Regions from separate parts of the Desulfosarcina ovata subsp. ovata genome, predicted to be linked through region 1. Evidence: riboswitches for the same ligand, from Rfam matches in the RefSeq annotation. Region 1 holds a riboswitch; the other holds the start of a gene.
What was found. Region 1 has a riboswitch for cobalamin ahead of trpD (anthranilate phosphoribosyltransferase). Riboswitches for the same ligand answer to the same signal wherever they lie in the genome.
Positions count from the first base shown of each region.

Region 2: linked by a shared signal. The riboswitch ahead of GN112_RS05415 (TonB-dependent receptor) and the one ahead of trpD (anthranilate phosphoribosyltransferase) in region 1 are both predicted to bind cobalamin.

Region 1 is NZ_AP021879.1:3,723,246-3,739,100, reverse strand. Features, by position in the region: gene GN112_RS16560 (peptidase U32 family protein) at 1-743, opposite strand, end outside; gene GN112_RS16555 (ribonuclease H-like domain-containing protein) at 1,091-1,948, shown strand; gene GN112_RS33990 (mechanosensitive ion channel family protein) at 2,169-4,475, shown strand; gene GN112_RS16545 (alcohol dehydrogenase catalytic domain-containing protein) at 4,492-5,550, opposite strand; gene GN112_RS16540 (hypothetical protein) at 5,576-5,776, opposite strand; gene trpD (anthranilate phosphoribosyltransferase) at 5,787-6,899, opposite strand; cobalamin riboswitch at 7,086-7,299, opposite strand; gene GN112_RS16530 (class I SAM-dependent methyltransferase) at 7,341-8,261, opposite strand; gene GN112_RS16525 (hypothetical protein) at 8,405-8,554, opposite strand; gene GN112_RS16520 (Hsp20/alpha crystallin family protein) at 8,673-9,122, opposite strand; gene GN112_RS16515 (30S ribosomal protein S1) at 9,381-10,850, shown strand; gene trxB (thioredoxin-disulfide reductase) at 10,853-11,833, shown strand; gene GN112_RS16505 (acyloxyacyl hydrolase) at 11,830-12,420, shown strand; gene GN112_RS16500 (AI-2E family transporter) at 12,471-13,541, shown strand; gene GN112_RS16495 (Crp/Fnr family transcriptional regulator) at 13,792-14,280, shown strand; gene GN112_RS33610 (DUF6122 family protein) at 14,335-14,535, opposite strand; gene GN112_RS16490 (YkgJ family cysteine cluster protein) at 14,565-15,251, shown strand; gene GN112_RS16485 (pyridoxal-phosphate-dependent aminotransferase family protein) at 15,313-15,855, shown strand, end outside.
Region 2 is NZ_AP021879.1:1,224,447-1,240,301, reverse strand. Features, by position in the region: gene GN112_RS05450 (hypothetical protein) at 154-519, opposite strand; gene GN112_RS05445 ((Fe-S)-binding protein) at 605-1,924, opposite strand; gene GN112_RS05440 (hypothetical protein) at 2,498-2,659, shown strand; gene GN112_RS05435 (paraquat-inducible protein A) at 3,093-3,692, shown strand; gene GN112_RS05430 (paraquat-inducible protein A) at 3,689-4,330, shown strand; gene GN112_RS05425 (PqiB family protein) at 4,327-6,018, shown strand; gene GN112_RS05420 (PqiC family protein) at 6,015-6,641, shown strand; cobalamin riboswitch at 6,825-7,022, shown strand; cobalamin riboswitch at 7,249-7,430, shown strand; gene GN112_RS05415 (TonB-dependent receptor) at 7,587-9,680, shown strand; gene GN112_RS05410 (DUF2162 family putative transporter) at 9,693-10,445, shown strand; gene GN112_RS05405 (MotA/TolQ/ExbB proton channel family protein) at 10,442-11,089, shown strand; gene GN112_RS05400 (DUF2149 domain-containing protein) at 11,086-11,445, shown strand; gene GN112_RS05395 (cobaltochelatase subunit CobN) at 11,432-15,331, shown strand; gene GN112_RS05390 (cobaltochelatase subunit CobN) at 15,463-15,855, shown strand, end outside.

The DNA.
Region 1 (15,855 bases):
ACATAGTCGATCTCTTTCAGGCGGCCTTCGATTTTAAAGGCGGTGACGCCGGCATCCACTAGGTCGGAAATGTGATTGGAGAGGTTCAAATCTTTCAATGAGAGAAGAAACTTGCGCTCCACCAGGGTGTTGCCGGTACGGTCGCTCAGGGTATAACGGCTGCGGCAGGGCTGGGCGCAGACGCCCCGATTGCCGCTTCTTTGTGCCACGGCCTGGCTCATGTAGCACTGCCCGCTGTAGGAAACGCACAGGGCGCCGTGGACAAAGGATTCTAGTTCGATGGCGGTCTCACGGCGAATGCGGCCGATCTCCTCACAGGAGAGTTCCCTGGCCAGAATAACCCGGGAAAAGCCCACCCCTTCCAGAAACTTCACTTTCTCGGGCGTGTCGTTGTGCATTTGGGTGCTGGCGATGAGCGGGATGGGCGGAAGATCCAGCTCCAGCAGGCCCACATCCTGAATGATCAGTCCATCCGCACCCATCTCATAAACCGTGTGGATGATATCGCGGGCCTGCGGGATTTCGGCATCGGTCAGGATCGTGTTCAGGGCCACATAGACCCTGGCGTAATAAAGATGGGCGTGACGGATCAGCCGCGAGATGTCCGCCACGTCGCTGCCGGCTTCCGCCCTGGCGCTGAACTGGGGCGCGCCGATGTACACGGCATCCGCGCCATGGTCGATGGCGGCCATGCCGAGGGCGGCATTTTTGGCCGGGGCAAGCAGTTCAAGGGGGGTGGTCATCAATGAGACTCTCTATGCACCGGGTGATCAACCAGGAAATTGATTCCAGGGTTACCGTATTTGGATGTCTTTTTACCGATGCCACCCTACCGCAAAGCCCGTTTGAAAGCCAAGGCATTTAATCCCGTCCCGTCACGCTTATTTCACGATTGAACCGAACGTTGGAAGGACCAGCCGGCCGAATACGTGGTTGTTGACGATGGCGGAGACCAGCCCGTTTCGACTGGTAATCGGATCTGAGCCGAAAATACCCTAAGAAAATTCCTGATGGCCGGTAGGTTGTTGACCTATGACGGCAAAAAGAGCAGAATACGGACCATCTTTTAATTTGCGATGAGCACCCATCTATGCTGCGCCATACCTTTCTTCATATCCCGGGTGTCGGACCGAAAACGGAGCAGAGCCTCTGGGCGGCCGGCCTGACCGACTGGGCGTCGTTCGACGACGGCCTGCCGCTGAAGCTGACACCGGCCAAAAAAAATCGGATTGCCACCGAACTGCACGAATCACAGCGTCAGCTGACGGCGATGAATGCCAATTATTTCGCCAGTCGCCTGCCGGCCGGCCAGCACTGGCGACTGTTCAACGAATTTCGCGATCAGGCGGCCTACCTGGACATTGAGACCACGGGACTGGAGGCGGATTGCACGATTTCCACGATTGCCGTGTACGACGGGTCGGCGATGACCACTTACGTGAACGGGCAGAACCTGGACGATTTTGCCGATGACATTCAGCGTTACAAGCTGCTGGTGACTTACAACGGTAAGTGCTTCGACGTGCCGGTGATCGAGCGGGTGCTGGGCTGCCGGCTGGACCATGCCCACATCGATTTGCGCTATGTGCTGGCCGGACTCGGATTCAAGGGCGGGCTGAAACGTTGCGAAACCCAGATGGGCCTGTCGCGCGGGGATTTGGCAGACGTTGACGGGCTTTTTGCGGTGGTGCTTTGGAACGTCTACCTGCGCAACAATGACGAGCGTGCCCTGGAGACGCTGCTGGCGTATAACCTGCAGGATGTTATCAACCTGGAGATGATAATGGTCAGCGCTTACAACCTGGCCCTCGGACGATCCCCCATGGCCGGCGCAACAAAGCTGCCCATACCCCGGATTCCGCGGAATCCCCACCGGGTTGACCGGCCCACCGTCTCCCGCTACCAGGGGGAGGTCACTTTTCTGCGTTCCCTGCAGCCGAAGTGGTGATGATGACCAGCAACGATCCCCACACCATTTGTCTTCAGACGAGCCAAAAATGAAAAAATGTTTTTGCGTAAATTGCCATCCCGCTCGCTCCGTTTTGCGTTACCCCTGCCGGGTTGGATGGATACTGATTGTTTTAACCCTGCTATGGATGTGCATTTCTCCATGCACGGTTAATGCAGAGCCCCTTTCCGAACCGGATAAAAGCGCCGAGGATCGTGCATTGGCTTCCCCTTCAGGGTTTGCGGAACTGATTCCCAAGGCCGCGGATCTGAGCCAGCGCCTGGCGCAGATGAAGCGCCAGATTGCCGATATCACTGTGCCCGGGGCGGATGCGCCCGAATTTGTTCGTCTGGAAAACCGGCTTGACGCCCTGTCCCGGGAACTGGTCGCGCTGAAACAGGCCGTCGGCCTGAATTACGAGCGCCTGGTGCGTTTTCGCCAGTCGGTGGAAGTCGTGAACGAGGCCTTGTCGGCCCATCGGCAGCCGCTTCTGGCAGGACTGCGCAAACTCGATCTCTGGCATGGCCAATGGCAGGAAGATCAGGCATACTGGACGATGTGGAAAACCGCTGCCGGTACCGCCATGACCCTGCCGTTGGTTGCCCAGACATTTAAACGGGCCATGCAAACCATCGACAATGCACTTTCCATTGTCATGGTACAGATGAAGCACTTGATGACGGTTCAAAAACGGGTCTTTGATATCCAAACGGGCATCAACACCATACTGGTCGATGTGGAACCGATGATCCGGGGGGCCCGCGGTGAATTCCTGCAGGATTTTTCCCCACCGATGTATGCTTCCGCCTTCTATCAACGGGTAAACGCCTGGCTGTTTTTTGACATCATTGCCGGCGTCAAACGCCTTCTCGTTTTTCAGAAGGATTATTTCTCCAGAATCGCGTGGGCGATAGGCCTGCAGGTGGTGCTTCTCGTGGTTGTTGCCGTTGGCATCCGCCGATCGGGCGTGATTCTTGAAGGCATCGATGCGCTGCGCTTCATGCGCCGCAACCCCTATGCGGTGGGGAGCCTGATTTCCGCCATCGCTCTCTGGAACGCATACCAGCCCATGCCCGTTGCGTGGGAACTGGTGTTGACGGCGATGATCCTGTTCACCACCGCGCGCCTGGTGGGAAGTATTACCGCCGTCCGCCGCCGGGTGATGATGATGTATCTTTTGGCCGCCGTTTTGCTGGTCACCCGCATCTTCATCGGCATCGGACTGCCCATGCCGCTTTTCCGGCTCTACCTGCTGGCCACCACCATTGGCGTCGGCAGCCTTTGCATCCGGTTTATCCTGCGCCCCGTCACGGCCAGACGGACACGCGGATACACGGCATTGTTAACCCTGGCCTCCCTGGCCTGCCTGGCGATCGCCATATTTGAGATCACCGGTTACAGTGCGCTCTCCCGGCATATTTTTCAGTCATCAATGGCGACCATTTTCATTGTTGTGCTGGCCCGGCTGATCATGCTGCTGATTCGCGGACTCCTGGAATCGGCATTCCGCAGCCCGGCCGTCCAGCAAATTCCCTTTCTTCCGGCGCATACGACAAAGATCATCGATCGTATCACCAAAGGGTTCAGCCTGATTGTTTTGCTTTTCTGTGTGGGGGTGGTGCTTCAGACCTGGCGGGTCTTCACCAGCCCGGTGGAGCCGATTTCCCGGCTTCTGGCGTTTGGCGTGACCGTTGGCCAAAACCGGATTACCATTGGGCTGGTACTGGCCGCAGGCGCCTGCCTGTACGGCGCCCTGCTGTCGTCCCGCCTGATTCAGATGTTTTTGATGCGTGATGTGTTTGCGCGCAAAAAACTGGATCCGGGCATCGGTCTTTCCATCTCCCGCCTGCTTCACTACACCATTGTGCTGGTGGGGGTCATGCTTGCCCTGGCCACTCTCGGGTTCGAACTGACCAATCTGACCATCATCGCCTCGGCGCTCAGTGTCGGCATCGGCTTCGGCCTCCAGACCATCGTGAACAATTTTGTCTGCGGACTGATCCTGCTTTTCGAGCGTCCGGTCAAGGTCGGTGACATCATTCAGCTGGGCAACCAGTGGGCCACGATCCGTGACATCGGTTTGCGGGCAACCATTATCCAGACCTTCGACCGTTCCGACATCGTCGTGCCCAACAGTGATCTGATTACCAACCAGCTGACCAACTGGACCCTGGATGATCGCAACATGCGCATCATTCTTACCGTTGGCGTGGCTTACGGATCGGACGTGCCCCTGGTGCTGAAAACCCTGAAGCACTGCACCGCGGAAAACCCACGGATTCTCAATGATCCGTCGCCGCTGATCTATTTTATGGATTTCGGGGACAGTTCATTGAATTTTCAGATCCGCGTCTGGATCGATGACATCGATTACATGAACGATGTGCGCAGCGAGTTGAATCAGGCCATCGACCGCCGTTTCCGCGAACTGGGCGTCGAGGTCCCCTTTCCCCAGCGGGATCTGCACCTGCGCAGTGTGGCCCCAGCAGCGGCGCCGGTTCTGGACTCCGTCCGGGGGGACCCCTGAATCCGATCACTGCGGATCATTTTCGCTGGAACAGGCGGTTCGCATCGGTCTTGCCGGCAACGGCGGCCTCGGTTTTCGGTGGGGGCGGGGCGGCGCTGCGTCGGCCGGTCTTGCCGGTAAAATCCAAAATGACCTTGAACCCATCGCCGGCCAGCACGCGGGGCAGCTGCCGGCTGAGCTGTTCCGGCGGGACGATGGCCTCGACCAGATGCTCCAAGGCCGGCTGGTGACGGGCGATCAGCCCCAATGCGGCCACCATATTCTGCCGGGTCAGGCCGTAGGCGCCGAATAGGGCTGCTTCGCGGTAGTGCAGCAGGTTGATCAGGTTGCTTTCAATGGTCTGGTTTTTTTTCAGACCGCTGAAAAAGGAGAGGCGGCCGCCCTTGGCCAGCTTGGTGACCGCCTGGCTGAAGGCGATGGGGTCGGGGCAGGCGTTGATCGCCGCATCGAATTCGCTCTCGTGGGTTTCCCGCAGGGCGGTGATCTGCGTGGCACCCAGAAATGCACCGGCCCTGGCGATTTTCCGGGCGTTTTTTTCAATTACCAGGGGGATTGCGCCTTGTGTCTTTGCTACCAGGGCGGCAATCAGGCCGACGGTGCCGCCACCGAAGACCACCACCCGTTCTCCCGGCTGTAGGTTGAGCGCCGTCAGGGCGTTGTGGACACAGCCCACCGGTTCGGCGAAACAGGCCTGGTGCGGGGTGATCGTGTCCGGTACCGGAATCAGGCTCTCGGTGGGGGCCAGCAGGGTCCGGCTGAAGCCGCCATCAAAATGAAAACCCATGATCTGCATGGATTCGCAGAGATTCTCGCGGCCGCTGGTGCAGTACCGGCAGCGGCCGCAGATCCGGCCAGGCCAGACGGTAAACCGTTGGCCATGCTCGTCCTCGGCCAGCACTTCGTGGCCGGGAACCCGGGGAAAGATCAGATCGCGGTGGCCCTCATGCCACATTTTGGCATCGGTCCGGCAGATGCCGCAGTAGCGCACGGCGAGCCGGGTCATGCCGCTCTCGACGGCCGGTTGGTCCGCCGGCTGAGTCTCGATTTGCTCCAGGCCGGTCAGCACGATTTTCATGGTTGAATTTCCCTTTCCCATGGTTTCAAAGCGGTGTTTCCGTCAGGGTCAGTCGAAAGATGACGGCTTCGGGAAATCCGTGCGCCCGGGCCGCTGCCAGATGGACCTTGACGGTTTCCAGCATTGCCATGGGAAAAACGCTGGCTTTGTCCAGCCCCACGGCCGTGCAATCGTCGTCCTTGACGCGCAGATATCGGCTGCCGGTTTTGATGACGAGCAGTTCCATGGCGGTTCTCCTAATTGATGGCGTTTTGCAGCCGACGCAGCCTGGCCAGTCCCTCCTCCGGTTGCCGGTTCTGGGTGGTGACCCAGTTTTCCAGGGTGGCGTATGCGTTGCCGCTGTCGATGGTGGCGCCGGCCAGGGCCATGCCGGTGGGGATGGTGTCCACCTTGCCGGCGACCTTCAGAATCAGGGCCGTGTTGAGTTCCAGGGCCTGTCGGCGGGTGCTGGTGCCGTTTTCCTGCCCCCGGATCAGGGCCACGAAGCGCCTGGATTCCCGCGCCAGATCCTTCTCCGGTGCCAGGTCGGCCGGGTTGTGATCGGCCAGGCCCAGTTCGGACGGCTGCAGGCGAAACGTGTCGACGGTGCCATCCTCGCCCAGCTGCGCACACCAGGTGGTGCCGCAGACCGACGCCTCGTCCATGCCCTTGTTGGTGCCGTCTACCGCCCCGTGGAACACCAGGGCCTGCTGGTAGCCGATGGCTTTCATGACCCGGACCACCGGGTCGATCATTTCCCGGGCGTAGACACCGCGAATACCAAACCGGGGCATGGCCGGGTTGGCCAGGGAGGCGGCGATGTTCAGGGTCGAGCCGAAATGGATCTGGGAGAGAATGCGGCCCAGGGCCATGGGGTGAATGGTCGGGCTCATGCCATTGAACAGGCCGATGCCGGCATCCTTGATGCTGCGGGCCACCAGGTCGGCATCGCAGGCCACATCCACGCCCAGCGCTTCGGCCATATCCACCGTGCCGCAGACGGAGGTGATTGCCCGGGCGCCGTGGCGGGCCATGGGCACGCCGGCTGCCGCGGCCACGATGGCGGCGGCGGTGCTGATATTGAAGGTCTTGTAGCTGTCCATACCGGTGCCGCTGTTCTCGACGACGGGCATGCCCGTATCGGGGGTCACCTTGACCGTGTCCAGGTCGAAAATGGCCTCCCAGGCGCCGGCGACTTCCGCTTCGGTCTCGCCCTTGGCGCGCAGGGCCGCCAGAAATGCCCCCTGCTGCATGGCCGTAGTGTTGTCATTCAGGATAACGGTGAAGGCTTCGCGGGCCTCGTCGCGGGTGAGGTCCGTCTTGTCGATGAGGCGGGTGATCAATGCGCCGAAGGTTTTGTCCGTACTCATGGTCGGTTAACTCCGTGATATGGAAATATCGGATGGGCCGGACAGGAGGCAGGATATTGCGATATACGGCGCTGCACAATAAAAAAACCGCGGCAGCCGATGCCAGTATCCTTTCGCCTGAACGACCAGACGAAAACGATACGGACAGCTTCCAGCGGTATCCGTTTCCGGCAGGCATCGATGATGCCGCCGGGCAGTGCACAGGCAGGCTTTCTGGCTTACGGGCGTCGAGCGTTTCCCTACTGGCCGCGCCTTCCCGTCGACACCCGGTCGGCAGTGGCGTTTTTGCGGCGGTCGTTCCCGATTACAGCAACGGCTGGTATGCGATGGGCTCTCACCATCTTTCCTTTTAACGGGCGTTCGAAGCGCCGGCGCCCGCACCTGTCAGTTACGATTTTCTTACCCCGAAAGCAGGGCGCTTGTCAATTTTTCCGTGTCCGCTTACACCGTGATGCGCCAGCAGCGATGGATGGTCTTGCGCTTGTTCCGGTAGTCTTCCGGGATGGTCTGGGCCGTGATTTCTTCTACTGCAGCGGCCTTGATCCGGTCCATGCAAAGGGTGAAATCCTGGTGGTTGGTGGAGAAGAAGAGCGTGGCCTTGGGCCGCATCAGGTCGATCACCGCCGAAAGGAGGCGGGGATGGTCGCGTGCGATGTCGAAGGATTCGTTGCGCACTTTGGTGGTGGAATAGGAGGGGGGATCCACCACGGCAAGATCGAACTGTTTTCCCTCCCGGTGTGCTTTTTTCAGATAGTCGAAGGTGTGGGCATGGACCAGCCGATTGTTTTTCGGATCGATTTCGTTCAGCTTCAGATTCTCCCCGGCCCACTGGATGACACTCTCCGAGCGGTCCACGGAGACGGTGCTGCGGGCGCCGCCTTTGGCCGCGTAGCAGGAAAACGACGCCGTATAACAGTACAGATTGAGAAAATCCTTGCCTGCGGCCATCTGGCGAACCATCTGCCGGGTGTCGCGATGGTCGGAAAAAAGGCCCGTATCCACATAGTCGTACGGATTGACCAGAAATTTGAAATCCCGTTCGTGCAGAACGATCTTTTTATCCGTATAGTCGATGCGTTCGTAGCGTTTGCCCTCCTGGCGGCCGGCCCAGCGCTGTTTCAGGTGCAGCCGTTCGGCGGGCACGTTCAGGGTGTCGGCCACTGCCCGGCCCATCAGGAGCAGCCATTCGGGTACCGACTGGCGCCGCATGTACTCGCCGATCACCAGGTGGCCGCCGTACCAGTCCACCACGGCACGAATTTCAGGAATGTCCCAGTCGTAGAGGCGGAACACATCGATCTGCTGCCGTGAGAACCGTTTGGAAAGGTGCTTGAAACGCTTCTTGACGCGGTTGGCCAGCATTGCTGCCTGCCGATGGAAATGTTCGGAAATTCTGGGAGTATCATTCATGGTTGGGGTAAAATCGAAAACTCCAATAAAACGCCCCGTGGACGAGTTTTTCCGTCGCCGGGGCGTGGGTTGTTTTTTCAGTGCACCGTTTCAGGTCAGGCAGACCCGCATATGTTGCAGTTGGTCAGGCAGCGTTCATATTTTGCGTCACGATCACGGGTGGGTTCGCTGGAACTGGACCAGTACTGCATGATGCACTGGCTGATGCATTCTTTTTCGTTGGGTACGATATTTCTATTTTTCATGGTGCCGCTCCATTTGTAGGATTTCCAGATGGGGCTTTATGCAAAGCCGGGCCGTCCGAATAACCAAACAATAAGCACGAACCATGAAATTTGAATACCGATCGCCGAATAAATCCATTTACTCGATATCCACAGAAATCTGTCTGGGCGGATCGGCCGCAGGTCGGGGCATTTCGATGATCAGGACGCCGTTTTTGAACGTTGCCTTGATATCTGCGGGCGCGATCATGGCATGCAGGCTGAAGGTCCGGTAAAATTTACCGCAGATGCGTTCACGGCGATAATAGTTGGTCGTCTGGCATTCCGGATCCTCGGACCGCTTACCGCTGATGGTCATGACGTTGTTCTTGACCTCCACGGTGACATCTTCCTTTTTCACACCGGGCAGGTCGACGGCAACGAAAAAGCCGCTGTCGTTTTCATAGATATCGGTATGGGGCGTCCAGGCACAGGAGGGTAGCGTTTCGCCGTCAGCCAGCTGTTGGGGGAACGAATCTTCAAAAAGTTTGTTAATACGATCCTGAAGGGTGGCGATATCGCCAAACGGGTCCCACTTGATGATGGCCATGACGTTCCTCGCGATTTGGGTGGATGGGCGCCAGCCGGATCGTTTGCGACCGGCGCCGGCCGGTTTGGGGCCTCGCGGTCGATGGGCAATGGCTGGTGTTGAGAAAAGCATAGCCATCCGGAGATGCTTGTCAAGCCCCGATGCGCCGGGGGCGGTATGGCCGGCGGCGCAAGAATTCGCCATAAGCGACAATTGGCTTGCAAAAGCGGTTAAATTTTGGTGAAGTTGCCCCACATTTTATGAACTGGGAGAACAATCATGAACGACGATTTTGAAAACGCATCACCGGAACCGGAAGTGGACGCGGAAGAGAGTTTTGCCGAACTGTTTGAATCCTACAGCACCGGCATGAATGAAAACATTCAGGTGGGCGACCGGATCCGGGGGCGCATTATCTCCATTGGTGGCAGCAACGTGTTTGTCGACACGGGCACCAAGGTTGACGGGGTGGTGGAAAAAAACGAGCTGCTTGACGACGACGGGCAGCTGTCCGTTGCCGAGGGCGACGAGTTGGATCTGTATGTGGTCGCCGCCGACGAAAGTGAAATCCGCCTCTCCAAAGCCATTTCCGGGATCGGCGGGCTCAATATGCTCAAGGACGCCTGGACCGAGCGCATTCCGGTGGAGGGCAAGGTGGTCGCCGCGATCAAGGGTGGGTTTCATGTGGAGATGATCAAGCGGCGGGCCTTTTGCCCCATCAGCCAGATGGACGTTGCCTATGTGGAAGACCCCAGTGTTTATGTGGGGCAGACATTGACCTTCCTGATCAAGCGGTTTGAGGAGTCGGGGCGCAATATCGTCGTTTCGCGGCGGGAGATCCTGCAAAAGGAGCTGGACGAAAGTCGCAAGGCGTTCATGGCCGAACTGCAGCCCGATGCTCTGCTGGAAGGCAGCGTGGTGCGGATCGTCCCCTTTGGCGCCTTCGTGAGCCTGGCCCCCGGCGTGGAAGGACTGGTGCACATCAGTGAGCTGAGTTGGTCCCGGCTGGATACCCCCGATCAGGCGGTCACGGTGGGCGATCGACTGCAGGTCAAGGTGCTGGGCATCAAAGCCGGGGAGAAGCCGGGAACCCAGAAGATCGCGCTTTCGGTGAAGCAGGCCATGGGCGATCCCTGGGCCGACGCCCAGCAGCGTGTTCCGGTGGGGGCCAAGATGCTGGGCAAAGTGACCCGATGCGCCAATTTCGGTGCTTTTGTGGAACTTTTCCCCGGCATTGAAGGGTTGGTTCACATCAGCGAGATGAGTTACACCCGCCGGGTGATGCGTCCCGAAGAGATTGTCTCCCCCGGGGACGAAATCATGGTGATGGTCAAGGCGTTCGACCTTGACCGCAAGCGGATTTCACTTAGTATAAAGGATGCGGAAGGCGATCCCTGGGCCGATGTCCAGGAAACGTTCAAACCGGGTAAGACCGTGCAGGGGCGGGTCGAGAAGAAAGAAGGATTCGGTATCTTCGTGAACCTGGCACCGGGTATTACCGGTCTTTTGCCCAAATCGAAAATCGCCGCATCGGACAATGCGGCGCAAATTGAGGCCCTTAAACCGGGTGCGGCGATCACCGTAACCGTTGACAGCATTAACGTGGCGGAACGCAAAATTTCTCTCGGTGCCGGTGGCGGCACCGACGACCAGGGATGGCAGGAATTTTCCGGTGGATCGTCGGATACCTTGGGGTCGCTGGGGGATCAGTTGAAGGAAGCCCTTTCCCGGAAGAAAAACGGAGGTTGATCATGGCAGGTAGTGATGAACTTTACGATCTGGTCATTATCGGCGGGGGGCCCGGCGGCCTCTCCGCAGCCATTTACGCCATGCGGGCGGCGTTGAAAACCGCACTGGTGGAAAAGGGGGTCACCGGCGGGCAGGTGACCATGAGCGACGAGGTGGAGAACTACCCCGGTTTTGTCCATATCAGTGGCGCCGAACTCTCCATGAAGTTCACCCAGCACGCCCAATCCTACGATTTGGATATGATTTCCCAGGAAGTCACGGCATTGGACCCGGGTCTGGACCATCACACGGTTCGGCTGGCCAATGGTGACACCCTCAAGACTCACGCCGTCATCCTGGCCACGGGCGGCAGCCCACGGAAACTCGATGTGATTGGCGAACGGGAACTATACGGCAAGGGGGTTTCTTACTGTGCCACTTGCGACGGGTTCTTTTTCAGGGGCAAAACCGTAGTCGTCATCGGCGGCGGTGACAGTGCCGCCGAAGAGGCCCTGTATCTGGCCAAACTGTGTAAAAAAGTCTACATCGCCCATCGGCGGGATGAACTGCGGGCGAGCAAGATTCTGCAGCAGCGGATTTTCAACGATTGCAACATCGAAATGCTCTGGAATACCGTGGTGACGGAAATCAAGGCCGGTGCCGACGGTGTGGAACAGGTTGGCCTCAAGGATACCGTTACCGCCGACACCCGCGAGTTGGATGTGGATGGCGTGTTTATTTTCATCGGTTTCAATCCCAACAACGAACTGGTCCCGGCCGGCACCCGCATGAACGCCGACGGCATGGTGGTGACCGATGAGAAATGCGAAACCCGGACACCGGGGATTTACGTGATCGGGGATTTGCGTGAAAAATTCGCCCGTCAGATCGTGCTTTCGGCTGCCGACGGCTGTACGGCCGCACTGGCTGCGGCCCACTATGTGGAAGCCAAAACATCCATGCTGGCCGATACCTGCGAACTACCCCCGGACGCCGCTTCGTGAATCGGCGCGGGCGGGGAAAACGGGTTGCAGGCGCCCTTGCCGGATTCCTCTGGGGGGTTTTTCTGATATTCATGCCGATTGACGAGGCCATGGGCATGGACGGGCCAGGGCTGCCAGCGCTCATCAGATCGGTCCGTTTCGGTGTTGCCGCCCACGATATCGACGGCCTGTGGAGCGGGCGGTCCAAAGAAAGTGGCCCGGACATCTGTGTGGAGGCGACCTTCAATTACCGACTGTTCTCACTTTTGGCTGCCGATGCGTTTCCCAATCTGGGGCTGAGCCTGAACACCCGGGGAGATACCAGCAAGGTTTACGCCGGGTTCCTGATGCAGTGGAAACTGAGGTCCCAATGGTTTGTGGCTACCGGATTCGGTTTGGCCCTGCATGATGGCAAACGGCATGCCGGGACACAAGATCGAAAATCCCTCGGAGCCAAGGTGCTTTTCAGAACGCCGATTGAAATCGGATGGATAATCGATTCGCATCATCGGTTGGTTGTTGCCTTCGACCACATATCCAATGCCCACCTGGCGAACCCCAACGAGGGGTTGGACACCTTGGGTCTGTTTTACAGCTACCGGTTTTAACGGGCTTGTGCGAATGATGGTTCAGCGTGATGGATACCGGACCGAATCCGATGCTTGAATTGTTCAGATCCTGGAGAGAGCGCCATTTTTCCGATCCCCAGCGGGTGATTCTGGGGTTTATGCTTCTGGTCGGAGCGGGGCTGGTCTATTTTTTAGGCAGCCTGCTGACGCCGGTATTTATCAGCATCATCATCGCCTACTTGCTTGACGGCATGGTTGCCCTGCTACAGCGCTCTCATCTGCCGCGCCTGGCCTCGGTCCTGATCGTCTTTATTGTCTTCATGGCCGGCATGATCGTGATTATGCTGTGGCTGCTTCCACTGGCGGTCAGGCAGGTCAGCCAACTGGTGCAGCAGCTTCCGGGAATGCTGGCCACGATCCAGTCCCGTCTGCTGCAGTTGCCCTCCAACTACCCGGAACTGATTTCGGAAAGCCAGGTCAGCCAGGTGATCGATTTTCTCAACGCCAGTATCTCCACGCTGGGAAAACGGGTACTGACGCTATCCCTGGCCTCGGTTGTCGGCCTTATGCATTTGGTGGTCTATCTGGTGCTGGTACCCTTTATGGTCTTTTTCATGCTCAAGGACAAAGCCGCCATCCTGGCCTGGGGGAGACGTTTTCTGCCGGATAATATGGACCTGACCGAGTCGGTCTGGCAGGAGGCCAATGTTCAGATCACCAACTACATCCGGGGCAAAGGATGGGAACTGCTGATTATTTGGGTGGTCAGCTACGCGGTGTTCCGGGGGCTGGGTCTGCAGTTTTCACTTCTGGTTTCTCTGTTCGTGGGCCTTTCGGTGATTATTCCCTACATCGGTGTTACGGTGATGGGGTTTGTCATGGCCCTGATCGCCTTTATCCAATGGGGGTGGGGCGGTGAGTTCATTTCCGCCATGATCGCCTATGCGGTGATTCAGGTATTGGATGGCAACCTTTTGGCTCCCCTGCTGCTTTCCGGGGTGGTCAATCTCCATCCCGTCGCCATCGTGGTGGCGGTGCTCCTGTTCGGTGGCCTGTGGGGGCTGTGGGGACTCTTTTTCGCCATTCCCTTGGCCACCCTGGCCAATGCGGTCCTCAAGGCCTGGTTTGCCAGGATCGAGCATCGCACGGAATCAGAATAGGCTGTTTCCGATTGTCTTCCACTCGTTTTTCATCCCACTTCTTATTGTCCGAATCCGTTGAAAAATAGTGTGCGACCTGATTTCCGGGCATGCATCATGCAGTGATTCGTCCTGCGAAGGTGAAAACCATTTTATTGCCCGTCAGGGACAATCATCCGGATGATCCACCATACACCCTCGTATACGTTTTTGCCCTGGATCTGAGAACTTATTACTTCTGTCTTGAATTGACCGAATCAGCGAGGCTACCATGCAGGAAACCGATTTTTTAAGGGAAAACCAGAGAGTCCTTAACGACATCAAAAAACTGACCATCTTTGACCCGTTTCAGGAGGAGGAACTGCGCAACCTATTGACCATGAGCAAGATCCGGCGTTACAACCCTGGAGAGACCATTTTTGAACAGGGCAGCGCCGATACATGGCTCTATTTTCTGATTTACGGCAAGGTCCGGCTGATGAAAGACGGCAAACCGGTAACCCTGCTTCAGGAAAGAGGAGAGGTGTTCGGTGAAATGGGAGCCATTGCCTGTGCTCCGCGATCGGCCTCGGCCGTGGCCGTGGGTGATACCGTCTGCCTGTCCACGGACATCTATTATATTGAACAGCTTAGCGGAAACGACAAAATGGCTTTCGGCTATGTCATTTACCGTGTCTTTACCAATGTTCTGGCCGACCGGCTCAGGCAAACCACCGAAGAGTTGCTGTCCCTGAAGGGGCGCAGTATCAAGATCTGGTAGCCGGCTTCCATCATCCATCGGTCATCTGCCCGTGCGGGTTTCATACGAATCCGTTCAGATCCCGCCGGGCCATCCCATCCACAGGCAATCCGTTGCGTCCAGGAGCATATGTATGACAAGCCCCAGACCCACCAGGCGGGTTTGGGGCAGCACCGTCATCAGCGCATAGAGGCCCATGAATGGCCAGGTGTGCAGGTGTGCAGTGGTGCTGGAAAAAGCAAACCGATTGGGGTATAAGGGGGCCTGAAACCACACTGCTCTCACCCTATAGGAAAACCGATACTATGGAACTGAATACCAAGCTGGCCATTTTGGAACGGATGATCGGCATTTACGACGAATTCCTCAGCCAGTTCGATCTGGCCTGTGAGAAATACTGTGCGCACTGCTGCAGCGCCAATGTTACCCTGACGACCCTGGAAGGCTATCGTATCATTGACCACCTGGAAACGAACAACCTGATCGGTCAACTGGAAACCATTGCCCGGCTGGCCCATCCCGACCGCTTCATCCCCAAGGTTTCCATCAACCGGATGGCCGATATCTGTGCCCGGGACGGCGATCTTCCCGAAGAACCGATGGACCCCGAGGCCGGCCCGTGCCCGGTATTGACCGATGATGCCTGCCCGCTATACGCCGTGCGTCCCTTCGGGTGCCGCTGCATGGTCTCCGCCCGAAACTGCGCGACCACCGGGTTTGCCGATATGGACCCGTTTATTCTGACGGTCAACGACGTTTTTTTACAGCATCTGGAGCATATCGACGCCCAGGGGTACACAGGGAATTTTGCCGATGTGATGGGGTTTCTGGCCGACCCTGAAAACCGGCAGAACTATTCGTCCGGCCGTCTTGGGGGGGCACCGACGGGGTTGGTGGCCAACCAGCCGGTGTTCGTGCTCATGATTCCGCCGGAGCACCGGAAGCGGATTCAACCCCTGCTGGATCAGATTCGTTCGATCCAGCCGGGCTGACCGCGTCAGCAGGTGCGCTCCTTCAGTTTCCCAACGGACAATCCCATTGGAAGGATCTTTAATGAAAACCTATCCCATTCCCATGGTTCCCGGACCGGTGGTGGTGCCTGACGCTATCCGTAAGGTTTACCTGGACGCATACGGATCCGGTGACCTGGAACCTGAATTCGTCGAGTTGTACACCCGCACCCAGCGGCGGTTGAAAACGATTTTCAACACCCGTGACGATATCGTGATCATGACCGGCGAAGGCATGCTGGCGCTGTGGAGCGCGTTGAAGAGCTGCCTGGTGCCTGGGGACCGGGTGCTGACCGTGGCCACGGGAGTGTTCGGTTACGGCATTGGTGAAATGGCCCAGTCGTTGGGCGCCGACGTGAAGACCGTGGGCTTCAGCTACGATGAGACCATCAACGACATGGCGCGTATCGAAGCGGCCATCGCCGAGTTCAAACCGCGCATGATCACGGCGGTTCACTGTGAGACGCCATCCGGAACCCTCAATCCCCTGGAGGAGTTGGGGCGACTGAAAAATGCCTACCAGATTCCCCTGTTCTACGTGGACACGGTGGCCGGGGCCGGCGGGGTACCGGTGCTGGCCGATGAC
Region 2 (15,855 bases), 2.5 Mb from region 1:
TGGGCCAAATGAAACTGTTTCGTGTATATACTCTATTTGGGCGGTAAGTTCCAGTGTGATTCTAAGGGTGGGAGTAATGCCGAAGCGAAATGAAAACGGACGGAAGGTTGCCGCACAGGCGGGGTCACGGTCATTGGGTAACCAATTAAAGCGTTACTTTACCCGCCATAACCGGTGCTGATCGCGCCGCCACTGATCGAAGGCGTCAAGATGAGCCAACAAATCTTTGCACTCCATGCGGAGCATACGGACCTGCCAGATGCTGGTGGGGGTGATGCGTTGGCTGAAAATATGGAAGATACTGCCACGGCCGACCGGATCCAGCCGCTTTAAAAGATCCAGAAGATTTTCGACCGTGGGAAAATAGTCGTCGATATCCACAGGATGGGTCACAATGTCTGCGGCCAGGGTCTTGAGCAGACGATAGGTTCCTGGATGGCTGGTGGCGGTGGCACGGGTTGCCGTCATCGCGTTTTCCCAGCGCGACTCCAGTTCTGTTCGGGTCAGCCTTTCATCCATGGTGTTTGTCGATAATATTGTTGACCTTTGATTTTGAACGGCTGCAGGGACAGGGCTCCGGCAGGCCCCTGCAGCCGTTCTGTATTTACATCGCGGTTTCCGGATGAAACACGTTGACTTCTTTCAGGTCGTCCAGCAGGTACTCGCGTTCATTGGGGCCAAGGACGCCCAGTGAAAGGCAGATCAGGGTCCACAGATGGACCACGCCGTAGCCGGCGCCATAGTGCTCGCTCAGTTCATGGATCTGAGCATGGCAGTTGTGGCAGGCGGCAATACAATAATCCGCCCCGGTGGTCTGGATCTGATTGTCCTTGAGCTGGCCGTATTTGAGCCGTTCTTCCTTGAATCCCGACTGCAGGAACCCGCCGCCCCCGCCGCAACAGAAATTGTTGGATCGGTTCGGATACATGTCGACGAAGTTCTCTTCACCGACCACCGACTTGACCACAAAGCGCAGATCCTCGGCAACGGGGTCTCCGTAGCTCTTGCGGATAATCTGGCAGGGGTCCTGAACGGTGAATTTGATTTTCAAGTCTTTGTTCCAGTCCGAATTTACCTTGAGTCGCCCTTCACGGATCCATTTGGCATAATATTCATAGATGCTTTTAATTTCACAGTTATGCGGAATGTTGAATTTGTTCAGTCCGGCCCGGACTGAGAAGGTTACGTGCCCTCACTCCGTATTAAGATAGGTTTTACACCCCAAAGTATCGGCCTGCTTGACCGACATGCCGGTCGTATGTTTCCAAGCCTCGTCATCCGCCAAGAACATGCAATAATTTTCACCGCCCCAGCCTTTGGAACCGTAGGTCCAGTCCACGCCGGCCAGGTGCAAAATTTTCCACAGGGGCACCATTTCGTCGGGCTCGGTGACCGGTTCACGCGAATTCTGGTTGAGGAAAAACTCGGCACCCTCCTTGTCGATGGGGGCCTGCATTTCGGCAAACTCGGGTTGGGCCTCCTGGTACTCTTCAAGCACATCCTCTACCACGAACTGGAAATCGTCGGGCGAGGTTCCCATGGCGCTGCAGCTGTCGTTGCGCAAGGCCATGTCACAGGATCCCAAAATACCCTTGGGCCGCTCTTCGCGGGGGCGCAACTGCCGGGCGTTATAAACCAATTGCGGGATGTCGATCTGCATTGGGCAGACATAGATACAGCGCTGACACATGGAGCACATCCAAGGCCAGTCCGATTTGGCGATTTCATCATCCATTCCCAGCGCCGCCATGCGCAGGAATTTGCGTGGGTCCATGCCGGCCAGCCCGGTTGCCGGGCATCCTGAGGAACATGCCCCGCAGGTCAGGCAGAGGTTCAGATTGCCTCCTTCCGGAAGGACCTCTTTGACCTTGTCAATGAATGTCTGTTTTTTTTTGCCTCCCAACTGAATGGGGTTTTCAACCATTGATAGCGCCTCCTTTGCGAGTTTGAATGAACAGCGAAAAAAACCGACTGGTTATCAGAAAATGGCAAAACTTAGATGCGAACAGTAACCAAATTTACACCAGCATAATATGTGCCCGATGGGAAAAAGGTGAAAAATTAAAAAATATGAATGTTTTCGATGAGATGAAATCTGTCAGGAGTGTTTGGTGGAATTGTTGTGTCGCGTAATTGCGACGAAGAACAGCTATTCGGGTTTCCCATGTGCGACTCTTGGTTGTTTGTTGGCTGAAAAAATGCGGTTTGTTCTTATTTTTAGGCATTTTGGGGTTGCCAAGCCGGAAAAACTGTTATAATGAGGGCGCCAACGGTGATCTTTCGCGAATTGCGGTGGACCCGTTTCCCCTACGTCAAGTGGTGTTTGCCCTCCTCTTAAAAAGCGTAATGCTGACGTAACATCCTCTGAATGTCAGGTGGATTGCCGACAACTACACTTGTGTTGAACGGCCAGAGATCGGTTGATCGACAAGCCATCGCGGATGTGCCGTCTGCCACGGGGGGAAATAACCAATAACCAACACCTAGAGAAATAAAGATGGACGAGAACAAACGCAAACAAATTGAAGCCAAACTGATGCAGCTTTTTACCCAGACCAGCCAGGAACAGGGTGCTGCTGCTTCATCAGGAAAAGCAAACCAGACCGTTGTCAAGGTCATCCGTCGCCGAAAAGGCAAGCCCGATTTCCAGGTTGCCTAAAGACAGTTATTGAACAGGTTGTCTTACCAACCGTATTTTGACCGCAGATAACTGAGATCGGTCGGCGCCCGCATGCTTCTCCCCACCAGAACGGGCGCTCCATCATCCGCAGTGCAATGCATGCAATCCATAATCAGATTCCTTTAAAAGTTGGGTTCAGCCGAATACTGACAGATTCATTGGAAGTGATGAAACCGTTGCATGGCTGCAGAAACAATGGTACTTGAAGGGTATTTGCGCTGACTTGCCGGCTGGCGTTGCTCTTCTCATGTGGAGAGAATTCATGGCATCCGATACCGGCGGGCCGGAATCCTCCTGATTAATGGATTGGTCGGAAAAACTGTGGCGCCCGAAGCGTTGCTTCGTGGCATCGGTTACAGGTTGGCGTTTTCCGGCAATATCGGTAACCCTGTTTTGAAAGTATTCTGTGTTCATGATGCAACCGGTGATTGCCTGCCACGAATGCGACCTGCTGCAACAGGTGAAACCGTTGCCACCCAAAAGCACGGCACGCTGCGTACGTTGCGGTGCACTGCTTTACGTGCATACCCCTGACACCATTGACCGTTCCCTTGCCTTTGCCATTACCGGATTGGTGTTGATGCTGATCGCCAACATCTATCCTTTTCTGTCACTTGAGTCTCAGGGGGCCACCTTGGAGACGACCCTGATTACCGGGACGCTCATCCTTGCCCGCCAGAGTCCCATCGGATTGGCCTTCCTGGTCCTGCTTACCAGCATGCTGGTCCCCTGCATCCTGATGGGGGCGCTGGTGGTCGTTTTGGGATCGATCAAGTGGGGCCAGCGGCTGCCGGCCTGCCGCCGGATTTTCCGTTTGGCGCTGGCCCTGCGTCCCTGGAGCATGACCGAAGTCTTCATGCTCGGCATTCTTGTTTCGGTGGTTAAGCTGGCCAAGATGGCCACCATTATCCCCGGGACGGCATTGTTTGCTTTTCTTGGTCTGGTTTTCGTTTTGGCCGCCATCAACACGGTTCTTGATCCGCACACCGTATGGGAGAAAATGGTACCATGATGCCATCTGTCCCCGGGAGCGCCCAAACTGCAGCGGCCAAGGGCCTGGTCAACTGTCACAGTTGCGGCCTGCTGGTCCGCCGCGCCTTTCCGGACGGTCAGCGCCTGTACTGCCCACGCTGCCACGCCCGGTTGCACACCCGTAAACCCAACAGCCTTTCCCGAACCTGGGCGCTGGTGATCGCGGCCATGATTTTTTACGTTCCCGCCAATCTGTTGCCGGTGACGGTGACCCGTTATTTGGGCAGCACTCAGGCCGACACGATCATGAGTGGAGTGATTTACTTCATGCAGACCGGTTCCTGGGGGATTGCGGTGATCATCTTTGTGGCCAGTATCGTGGTGCCCATCGCCAAACTGGTGGTATTGAGCGGGCTGATGATCTCGGTGCAGCGGCGTTCAAGCTGGCGGCCACGGGAGCGAGCCCAGCTATACCGTCTCACCGAGGCCATCGGCCGCTGGTCCATGCTGGACGTTTTCGTGGTTACGGTACTGGTTGCGCTGGTGCGTCTGGGTTACCTGAGCACGATCGAGGCGGGACCCGGAGTGGTTTATTTCGCTGCCGTGGTGGTGTTGACCATGATTGCCGCCATGACGTTTGATCCGAGACTGATTTGGGATGCGTTGGAGAAGAAATGACGAATCAATCATCAACTGAATCGGATGCCGGCTTTCCAGATTCAATACCGGAACCCGAGATTCGGCGTGGCAAGTGGTTTTCGATCGTCTGGTTGATTCCCCTGATTGCGATTTTGGTTGGCGGATGGCTGGCTGTCAAGGCCATGCGCGAGAGCGGTCCCACGATTACAATTGTCTTCAAATCGGCCGAAGGGCTGGTTCCCGGCAAAACGGAAATCAAGTACAAGGACGTCACCGTCGGCAAGGTAGAAACGATTCAACTCAGCGAGGATCTATCCCAGGTGCTGGTCACGTCCGTTATGAGCCGTGATGTGTCCTCTTATCTCACCCATGACACCCTGTTCTGGGTCGTGCGGGCAAGGGTGGCCGTCGGGGAAGTGAGCGGAATCAATACCCTCTTTTCGGGCGCCTATATCGGGATGGCGCCTGGCAAGAATGGGAAAGTCGTCTACCGCTTCGAAGGGCAGGAGAAGCCACCGGCGGTTTTCCGGGATACGCCGGGGCAGCAGTTTCACCTGCGGGCGGACCAACTGGGGTCGTTGGATATCGGATCACCGGTATATTATCGCCAGGTCAAGGTCGGGCGGGTTACCAACGTGGATATGGCCCAGGACGGTACCGGCGTTTTGCTGGAGATATTCATCCAGGCGCCGTATCACCATCAGGTCAAGTACAACTCGCGGTTTTACAACGCCAGTGGTCTCAATATGGATATCGGCACCAACGGTGTGCGCATCGATACGCCTTCACTGGCCAGTTTGCTGGTGGGAGGAATCTCCTTTTTCACGGCGGAGGCGGTGAAAACCGTACCGCCGGTGGCAGCAGACCAGGTGTTTACCCTTTATGAGAGCCGCGATGCCGCCATTGCCGCCGCATTCAGTTACCGGGAGTACTATCTGCTCTACTTTGATGAAACCGTTCGCGGGTTGACGGCCGGTGCATCGGTTGAATTTTCCGGAATTAAAATCGGAGAGGTGGTCAGTGTCCGGCTGCTATTCGACCAGGATCATCTGACGTTCCGGATTCCGGTGCTGATTGCCATTGAACCCGATCGTTTTGAGTTCTCCGGTGCTCTGGCCATCCCGGAGTACCGCGTGGTAGAGGAACTGGTGAAAAAAGGATTGCGCGCCCAGCAGCGCACCGGCAATCTGCTTACCGGGCAAAGTTACGTGTGCTTGAATATGTATCCGGACGCCGCTCAACAGGATATACTGACCAGTGATACATATCCCATTTTACCGACCGTTCCCAGTGCGATGGGTGAAATCACCACCACCGCCAGAAGGCTGCTGGATCGCTTCAACCGATTGCCGTTGGAAGCGACCCTGAAAGATATCCGCACGGCAGCCAATCAGGTGACAGAGACGGTCGGGGCGGACAACCTGACGCGTGCTATCGACAATATTGATGAGAGTTTTGCCGAATTTAAAAAAGTGACCGCTGATTTCAACAACGGCACCCTGGCAAAATTAGATGAAATGCTGGATCAGGCGCGGCAGACCTTGGCCAAGGGTGAAACGGCACTTGCCGAGGCCGGCAGTGTGCTGGGTGAAAGCGCGCCCATGGTGGTCAATCTCAATCGCCTGCTGATGGAACTGCAGGATGCCGCCCGGACGGTACAGGCGCTGGCTGATTATCTGGAACGTCATCCTGATGCGATCGTATACGGGAAAGGACTTCAGGAATGATGCGACCATGGCTGTGGCTCACGATTTTTGCCTTTCTGCTGGCGGGGTTGGTTTCCGGCTGCCGTTCCATTACCCCACCGGTGACGTACTACACCCTAAACGCCACCACCTTGCCACCGGCCGAATCCAACGACGGCGCGAAGGCCGACCTGACCGTCGGCATCCGTTCCGTCGGATTGCCCGGTTATGTCAACCGCCAGCAGATGGTTGTCCGCAGTGGAGCCAACCGTCTGTTGATTTCAAGCCTGAACCGTTGGGCCGATTACCCCGATCGGATGGTCCAGCAGACCATTGGTGAGAACCTGCAGTGGCTCATGCCCCATATCCGTATGGTCAACGCGCCTTGGCCGGTAGAAATCAAGCCGGACGTGATTCTGTCGTTTCAGTTTTTGGAACTGATCGGCACCGGAAAACGCCGGGTGTCGCTCACTGCCATCTGGACAATTGCCGGCAGCCCGGACAAAGCAACGGATGCAGCGGTCGTCCAAACCCACCGCACCCACCTGATTGAACCCATCACCGGTTCCGGGTTTGGCGAATTGGCTGCTGCCCACAGCCGGGCCATCGGGACGCTGTGCCGGAAAGTGGCCACTGCGCTTGACGCATACACCCGATCCCGGTAGGCGTTACCACTCCCGCCAGGTCATGACTGGTATCCCGCCAACAAAGATTTGCAGATGGTGTACAGGTTCTGCGGATGGTCGAATCAACAGATGCTATCCGTAATCCTTAACGCCGATGAACCGATAAAAAACTTGACAAAAAGTACCGGTGGGGTAATTAGATTGCACTTTGGATCAGGTGCTCATAAGTAATCTTCATCCGGTGGGTTGGGGTGACGGTTGACGAGCTGAAAAGGGAACCCCGTGAGAACCGGGGACGGGCCCGCCGCTGTAATCGGGGACGAACGCCGCAGCAACGCCACTGACAGCCGGAACTGTCGGGAAGGTGCGGTCGTAGGATGATCCGTGAGTCAGAAGACCTGCCCGATCCAAAATGAGTCGTCAACGCGTGGACAGTGTTTGACGCTCGCCAGATCACCGCGGATAAAAAAGGGACATCCCCGGATCGAATTGTTAATCGGTCCGGGGATTTTTTTTTCTCCGAACCGCCACTACTTTTTCCCCAATTCAGGAGAGCGCAAAGCGATGAGAAGAACTGTGAGTTTAAGCACGTTATAGCAGTAAATATTGCAAACAATCTTCTTGACAATTATGTTCGTAAAGAGAAATATGCGAAGCCATTTCAGGTGCTATAGAAGCTTAATAGGGAACCCCGTGAAATTCGGGGATGGGCCCGCCGCTGTGATCGGGGACGACCGCTGCAAGATTGCCACTGGCTTTAAAGTCGGGAAGGCGCAGCCATTAGGAAGAACCGAAAGTCAGAAGACCTGCCTGGATACCATAAATGTTGCTGCCCCGCCCCGTGGACAAGGGAAGGCAGATCAAATCTGTGGAAAAACCAGGGCATCCCAGATCGTTTGTCAATCAAATGGTTCGGGATTTTTTTTATTCAAGCCACGTTGAAGTTTTTATCCCGAACCAAAAGCTGTCAGAGTGGGAGGATAGATGAAACGCTGCTTGTTTTTTTTAATTTTGGGAGGACTTTTATGGCCCGCATTGGGTTTGGCCGAGGATGGGAGAGAAGCTGATCATAAACTGGATGAAATCGTGGTTACTTCGACGCGAAAGTCAAAGGCGGTTGACACACCTGCAAGTCTTTCCATCATCACGGCAGAGGAACTTGAGGATATGGGGGCCAAAAACATTGTTGAAGCCCTGTCAAAAATTCCCGGGGTTGTTGACAGCAGTTCAAAAAGCCAGTCCGTTGTCATCCGCGGAAACAAAAGCGCCATGGCCGGAGGACCGGTCCTTCTGATGGACGGTGTTCCCTTGAAATTGGGGGATTACCGGTACAGTGAGTTTGATTTTATTCCGGTCAACCAGATCGAACGGATCGAGGTTCTGCGTTCTGCCGGGATTGCTTATGGCCCCGGTGCGGCCAGGGGGGTGATCAATGTGATTACCAAAAAAAGCAAATCCGAGGGGGTTCATGGCGATGTCTCTGCCTCTTATGGTTCATGGGACAGTCATGACGAAAATGTGTCATTGTACGGCATGAAAAATAAGTTCGACTTTCTGGTGGATGCCGAAAATTATCATACGGACGGGTATGAAGAAGAAGAGGAAAACCGGCAGTCCGTGTTGGGACGCCTGGGATACAATCTGTCCGACCAATCCAGGATTGGTCTTCGGGTCAACCATGTGGATTATGATAATCAAACGGCAGAAGGGCTAAAAAAATATCAATGGCAGTTGGACAACTATCGCAGGGAGATCCATTTTCCCAAAAGCGAGACCGATTCGGATCTGCTCTGGCATAATGAAAAAGATGAGAAAAATACAACCGTTGCCTTGGAATTTTCCCATAAGGCCGAAAAAAAATTTTTTGATTCCTCTTTTTCCTGGGCAACCTATGAAAAAGACTTCAGACGGACGTATGCGATTTATGACAGTCCGACGAGCGTTTACTATGAAGACAGCGACCAGGACACATATTCACTGACCATGTCGGGCGGATATCATTTTGATTTCGGTTCGGTCAGCTACACCCCCACCATCGGGATAGATTATGAGGATATCGACAATACTGTCGGACGAATTTATCCCTATTATCCCACAAAAAATACCGACACATACAACTTTGACCTCCAAGAGAAAACCTATGGTGTTTTCTGGGACAACAACCTGCGGTTCAATGAAAAATGGGGGCTGGACGCCGGTATCCGTTTTGACAGGACAGAAGTGGAATTCCAGGACAAGGTACCCAATATTGTAGATGAAGACCGCGATATGTTCAGCTACTCCATTGCCCCGTCCTATCATTTCAATGACCAGGCCATGATTTACGCGTCGGTGGGAAGAAATTACTGGTTTCCAACGCCGCGGTATTATGCTTGGGCCGTTGAAAAAGGCGGATCGTTGAATCCGGTTGAAGACCTTGAGCCCGAAGAAGTCCTGACCTATGAACTGGGGTATAAACATTTGTTCAGCAAGGCATTCAACATCAACGCCACCATTTATTATTCGGAATATAAGGATAAATTCGGATCGGTTTATGACGAAAACGATGATTCCTGCGGCCAGGGGAATATCGGGGATGCCGAGGCAAAAGGGATCGAGATTGAGGCAGACGGCAGGCTGTGCCAATATTTCGGATACCGGGTGGCCGCCACCTACCAGGATATCGAATGGACCTCGGGTACGGCTTTCGTTTACATTCATCCCGATAATACCAGGGACTACACGGCAGACATTTCGGGAAAACAAATCTACTGGGTTCCTGAAATCAGTGGGGTCATCGGGCTAGATTTCTACCCCATGGCCGGGCTTAAGATCAGCATGGATATAAACTATATCGGCGAACGGTATGTGGATTACCTGAACCAGATCGAATATCCGGACAAAACCACCTTTGATGCCAGGGCTTCCTATACCTGGAAAGCATGGAAAGTCTGGGTCCTTGGTAAAAATATTTTTGATGAAGATCTTGAATATGCATCTAATTCATCCGGTAAGCTGAATTCCGACGGCGAACCCAATAACGCCTATTATGTCCAAAACGGCGCTTATGTAGAGGCCGGCATCAGCTATCATTTCTAATTGGAAAGTCATATGATCAAACAATTGTGGATGAGCGGAATTCTGGCCGCCTTCCTGGTGTTCGGCATTAAAATCGGCGTGGGCCTTGGTTCACAGATGAACCACCCCGCTATTTCAAAAAGAAAAAAATGGGCCTTTTTTGCAGGGTCTGTCCTGACCTATCTGCTTTTGTTCCTGGGAATACATTTTCTGGTGACCGGCCTGAATCTGCTGGATTACCTGGACAGATTGGCCAATGTCCTCAAATACGGAATGATTCTGCATTTCATTCTGGCCGCAGGGCTTCTGGCATGGGGCATCCGGCTGCTGATTCAAACACCGGCCAGTCACCAACACGCCCAGCTTAAGGCAGTTCTGCTTTTGATCACCCCCTGCCCGGTATGTGCCACCGTGATTCTGCTTAACCTGACCCTGGCGTTCTCTTTATTTCCCCTGGCCCCGGCTATGACGACGGCTGTTCTTTTCGCCTGTTTCCTCGGCTTTATCCTGATCACTTTGTTGGTCATCACCCTGTTTGCCAACTGGATACAGTCCATGGATACCTTTTTAGGGATCTGTATGGTGCTTGTTTCATTATATTTTGTTTTAACGATCCTTGTGGCCCCCATTTATCCTGAAATTAAAGCCGCTTTTGCCATGGCAGGTTCCAACAACCCCATCGGACACATTCAGGGCAAACCCCTGGTGCTGCTGGCCGGCACGGCTTTTGTTTTCGGCTGTGTCGGTTTTTACCGTTCCTATTTTTCGAAAGCAGATCAACCATGACCATTTTCAATATTTTCCAGACCACCTTGTACACGATTTCAACCGCACTGCTTGTCCCTGTGGTGGCGTTGCTCATTTTGCTTTGTCTGTGGCTATTTATCTATACCGGCGGCTTTTTCGGCGAATGGGTCAAAAGAAAAAAAATGAAACTGGACCGGCCCTTATCCGAATTTTTGGAAAATATCCAGAAAATGGGCAGGCTGCCGGATAATGTTTGCGCAGCTCTGCCGGTACACATCGTAACCTATGCATCAAACCTGGAAAACATACTCAAGCGGTCTTCCTGCCTGAAAGAGGAGCAAATTGAGGACCTGAACCAGAAAAAGGAAAACGCTCTTTTAAAAGGGGTTGACCGGATACGGCTGATTGTCCGCATCGGCCCGAGTTTGGGGCTTATGGGTACCCTGATTCCTATGGGGACCGGTCTTGCAGGCTTGGCTCAGGGAAACATGAGCCAGTTGTCGTCCAGCCTGATTCTGGCCTTTACCACTACGGTGGTGGGCATTTTTCTTGGCATCAGCGCGCATTTTTTTACAGTGATCAAGGAGCAGTGGATGCTTGAAGACATGCGAAGAATCAACCTGATCACCGAAGCCATGGTCAAGGCGTCCGATAAAGGCGGCCCAGCCGGGGAGACCCTATGAAATACGTAAAAAAAAGCCGCCAGGCCACCTTGCTTAAATCCAGGCATGAGGAACCTCTCAACGGTGTGGCCAACCTGTTTGACGTCTCCCTTGTTTTTATCGTGGCCCTGCTGCTGACACTGATGTCCACCTTTCAGGTGCTTGATTTTTTTAACCCGGACAGTGAAATCACGGTCATGAAAAAGGTAAAGGACCAGTGGCAGATCATCACCAAAAAAGGAAAGGACATCAAAGTCAAAAAAGTGACCAACAAACGGGTGGGCGGAGACGAAGGGTTCAAGCTCGGCACGGCCTACCAGCTGAAAAACGGCAGGATCGTCTATATTCCCGAGGAAAAGATCAGTGAAATCGATTAAGGTATTCTGCCTGATGATCACTTTTTGTCTTCTGTTCCCGTTCCCCATTGACTGCAAGGAAAATAAGGTCCGCCTGGTTTTTATTATCAGTTCCAGGGACACCATTGCCACGGCAAAAGCCGTCAAGAAATTGTCCGAAAGGCCGGATATCGGTGAGCACTGCCGCTTTGAACTTTTCACGGACTGGGAGCTTCGTACCGGGAGACTCCATAAGGAGGATATCCGTCCGGGGGACATCATCCTGGCAGACTTCATGAAACGGGAAACCGACCAGTTTCTGGCGTCTATCCCGGGAAAAGGAGAAAATGAGATCCACAGCCTGCGGTGCGGGTATCTTGCCCGGGAACTGGAAAAAAAAGGAATCAAACCGGATATCCGGACCGAGGCCTATTTTCAGCCCCCAACCGCAGAAAACCTAAAAAATCTGATTCTCATGGTTCTGTCGGCCAAGGGAATGGATGTCGCTTACGAAAAGCCCTTTGTGCTGCCGGATGCCGGTATTTTTCATCCGGACATCGAAACCGTGTTCAAGGATTTCGCCGCCTATTTTGACTGGTATAAAAAATCAGGAAAATATAAGGAAAACAGCTTCTGGGTAGGCATCCACACCAACCGCTCATCCGCCGTCAAAGAAAGCGGCAAGCTGGAAGGCCAAATCGTTGCTCCTCTTGAACAAAACGGAATCAACGCCCTGCCCGTGTTCGGCAAACCCCCTTACCATGAGTCCCTGAAATCCTTTTTCCTGGATGACACAGGCCATTCCCGGGTGGACGCGGTGTTAGGGTTCTCATTCCGGTTTTTACGGGGATTTCCCGAAGAAACCGGCCGGATCCTTTCCAGCATGAACGCCCCGATTTTCATTCCCCTGGAGGCCCACAGCATCACCATCGGCCAGTGGAAAAAATCCGATACCGGGATCTCCACCCTGCGTACGGCCTGGCAGGTCTGCATCCCGGAACAGAACGGCGGGATTGAACCCACCCTGGTGGGGGGCAAAACCCCTGCCCGGCTCAAGGGGATGACCGAAGTGATTTACGACCGGGTAGCCCTGCCGGACCAAGTGGCATTTCTCATCAAACGGATCCAGGCCTGGCACAATCTGAAGACAACGCCCAACTCCGAGAAAAGAATTGCCCTGCTTTACTGGAACCATCCGCCCGGGAAACAGAATATCGGCGGCAGCTATATGAACTGCTTTAAGTCCATGTCCGAAATTATCATGGAACTGAAAAACCAGGGGTATGGCATTAAAGGAGATGATTTCTCCGAAGGAACGGTCAAAGAGAGAATCCTGCTTGGGGCCAGGAATGTGGGGTCGTGGGCCCCGGGGGAGCTTGACAGGCTGATTGCCGAAAAATCCGTGATCAAACTACCGGTATTCCAATACAGAAAATGGTTTGACGAACTGCCCCAGGAATTTAAAGACAAAGTAATTGCGCAGTGGGGGCAACCGGAAGCATCCGATATCATGATCAAGGACGGCAATATCATTATCCCAAGAATTGACTTGGGAAATCTCATTGTCATGCCCCAGCCCTCCCGGGGATTCGGAGAAGACGCCCAGAAACTGTACCATGATCCCAAGATCTATCCCCATCATCAGTACATTGCCTTTTACCTGTGGCTGAAAAAAGGATTTCAGGCCGACGCCATTATCAGCTTGGGCAAACACGGTACCCATGAATGGCTTCCGGGCAAGCAGACCGGCCTTGCCTTGACAGACCCGCCGGATGTGCTGATCCAGGATATCCCCAATATTTATCCCTATATTGTGGATAATGTGGGGGAAGGCATCCAGGCCAAACGAAGGGGCCGGGGCGTGATCATCGATCATTTGGTTCCGCCGCTGAAAAAGGGCGGGACCTATATGGAATACAGAAAATTGACCGCCCTGATCGACAGTTTCCATGAGGCTGAGAAAATAGATCCGCTTTTAGCAAAGGAGAAATTCAAGGCAGTCGAGGAGCAGACCAAGGCGCTTGGCATCCACAAGGACCTGGGATTCGATGAAATCAACGATCATGTGGTGGAAGCGGTGGAACACTACATTCTTGAACTGTCCGAAACCCTGATCCCTTACGGACTTCATACCTTTGGCGTCTCCCCGGCCGGCCGGCCCCTTGAAGACCTGAACCAGGCCATGTGTGAGGCCAGCCCTGAAATCGATTCCCTTGAGATGAAATCACGGATTCAGGTATGCGGAAAAAGTGAGATGTCCTCCCTTATCAAGGCACTGGCCGGCGGGTATATTGCGCCGGCCGAAGGAAACGACCCGGTCCGGAACCCGGATGCCGTTCCCACGGGGAAAAATTTTTACGGATTCAACATTGACAAGGTTCCTTCCAAAGAAGCCTGGGCCATGGGCAAAAAACTGGCCGATGAGATGATTCAAACTTACCGGGAAGCGCACGATACCTATCCTGAAAAACTGGGCCTGATCCTCTGGAGCACGGAACTGCAAAGAAACGAAGGGGCAAGTGTTGCCGCTGCATTTTATCTTCTGGGGATTACACCGGTATGGGACAATAAAGACCAGGTAGTGGATATTGCCGTGATTCCCGGGAAAATGCTCAAGCGGCCCAGGATCGATGTACTGGTCCAGTCATCCGGGTTGTTCAGGGACTGCTATGCCAAGCTGATCAAGCTCATGGACCGGGCTGTCCGGATGGCTTCGTCCATGAAAGACGTAGAAAATTTTATAGCTGTCCACAATCAGAAAATCGAAGCCGCCCTGATTGAGAACGGGTATACACCGGAGCAGGCCGCTGATTTAAGCAGGGCCAGGGTCTTTGCACCCATGCCCGGGGCCTATTCCCATGCACTGCAGGAACTGATTCCCAACAGCGGGACATGGGAGGATGATACGGAAATCGCCGACGTGTTTATTCACCATTACTCTTATGCCTATGGGAACAATATCTGGGGCAAACCCCTGAAAAGCGGATATAAAGCCAATCTTGACGATGTAAAGATGACCATGCACACCCTGTCTTCCAACGTGTACAACATGCTGGACAACGATGATGTGTTTGCTTTCTTAGGCGGACTGTCCCTGGCAGTCAAACATCAGACCGGCAGTTTTCCTGAGACCGTGGTGGCCAATATGAAGGACGGAAAATCCGTATCCATTGAGGATCTTCCCAAGGCCATCGGAAAGGCATTGAGGACCCGGTACCTGAATCCTGAATGGATCAAGGGGATGAAACAGGACGGCTATTCCGGGGCCAGGGCCATGGATAAGTTTGTGGAATACCTGTGGGGGTTCCAGGTCACCTCTCCCTGGGCGGTGAGCAATACCCAGTGGGAAGAGATTTACCATGTCTATATCCAGGACAAATACGGACAGGATCTCAAAGCGTTCTTTGACAACAACAACCCCTGGGCCCTGCAATCCATATCGGCCCGTATGCTGGAAGCGGACAGGAAAGCGTATTGGAAAGCTCCTGAAGAGATGAAAAAAGAGATTGCCCGCACCTTTGCCCTCAACGTGATCGAAAAAGGCGTGGCCTGCTGCGAGCATACCTGCAACAATCCCATGTTCCAGAATTATGTGACCAATTTCCTGTCCCTGGCAGGGCTGTTAACCCCCAAACAGATGGACCAGTTTAAAACTACCCTGGCCAAGGCCAGCGGGAAAACCCTGGAAGAACAAATTGCCGACCATCAGCAGGTACGCCGGAATCTGGAGACAACCGTCAAAGAGATTCAAAAAAATGAAGATGTCAAGGCCGCTACCCAAGGGGAAAACATTGAAGGATTTGAGATGGTTGAAGAAAAATTGGACCGGACCAGCGTGGCCTCTTCAGGTTCGGCCTGGCAGGTGATGGCGATTGTCTTCGGCATTCTGTTGCTTCTGTTCGCCGGGTATAAACGGATAACAGTTTGATGCATAGCCGCAAACTGTGGAGCGGCAGCCGAGAACTGGGGCAGAGGATGAAGCGAGGCGCCTTCGATTCGTCTTCTTTACCCCAGGGCGCCATTAACGTGCCTATAACTGCAAATTAGGGAAATAATACAATGAGATGGAGATGGCTTCAGTCATGGGGCCGGACGATAGGATGCCTGATTGCCTCAGGTATTCTCATCCTGGTACCGCTGTCCGCCGAGGGCGCGCAGATAACCATCCTGGAAGTGGACATCAACAGCTACCAGGTTTACCAGGCCGTCAAGCAAGTGGATTTGCCGGCATCCCTCCAGGTCCGTTATTTTACCCTCGCCGATTTGACCGGCGACCCTGCGGCGAAATCATTTATTGCCGATTCGAAGGTGGTGCTCGTCAACGTGATGATGACGCAGTTGGCCGACTACATGGTTGATGAGGGGCTCATGGATGGGCGCATGGTATATGCCCTCAACCGTGCCGGGGATCCCGAGGATCTGACCAAAAAGGGCTTTTGTTTCGATGCGACG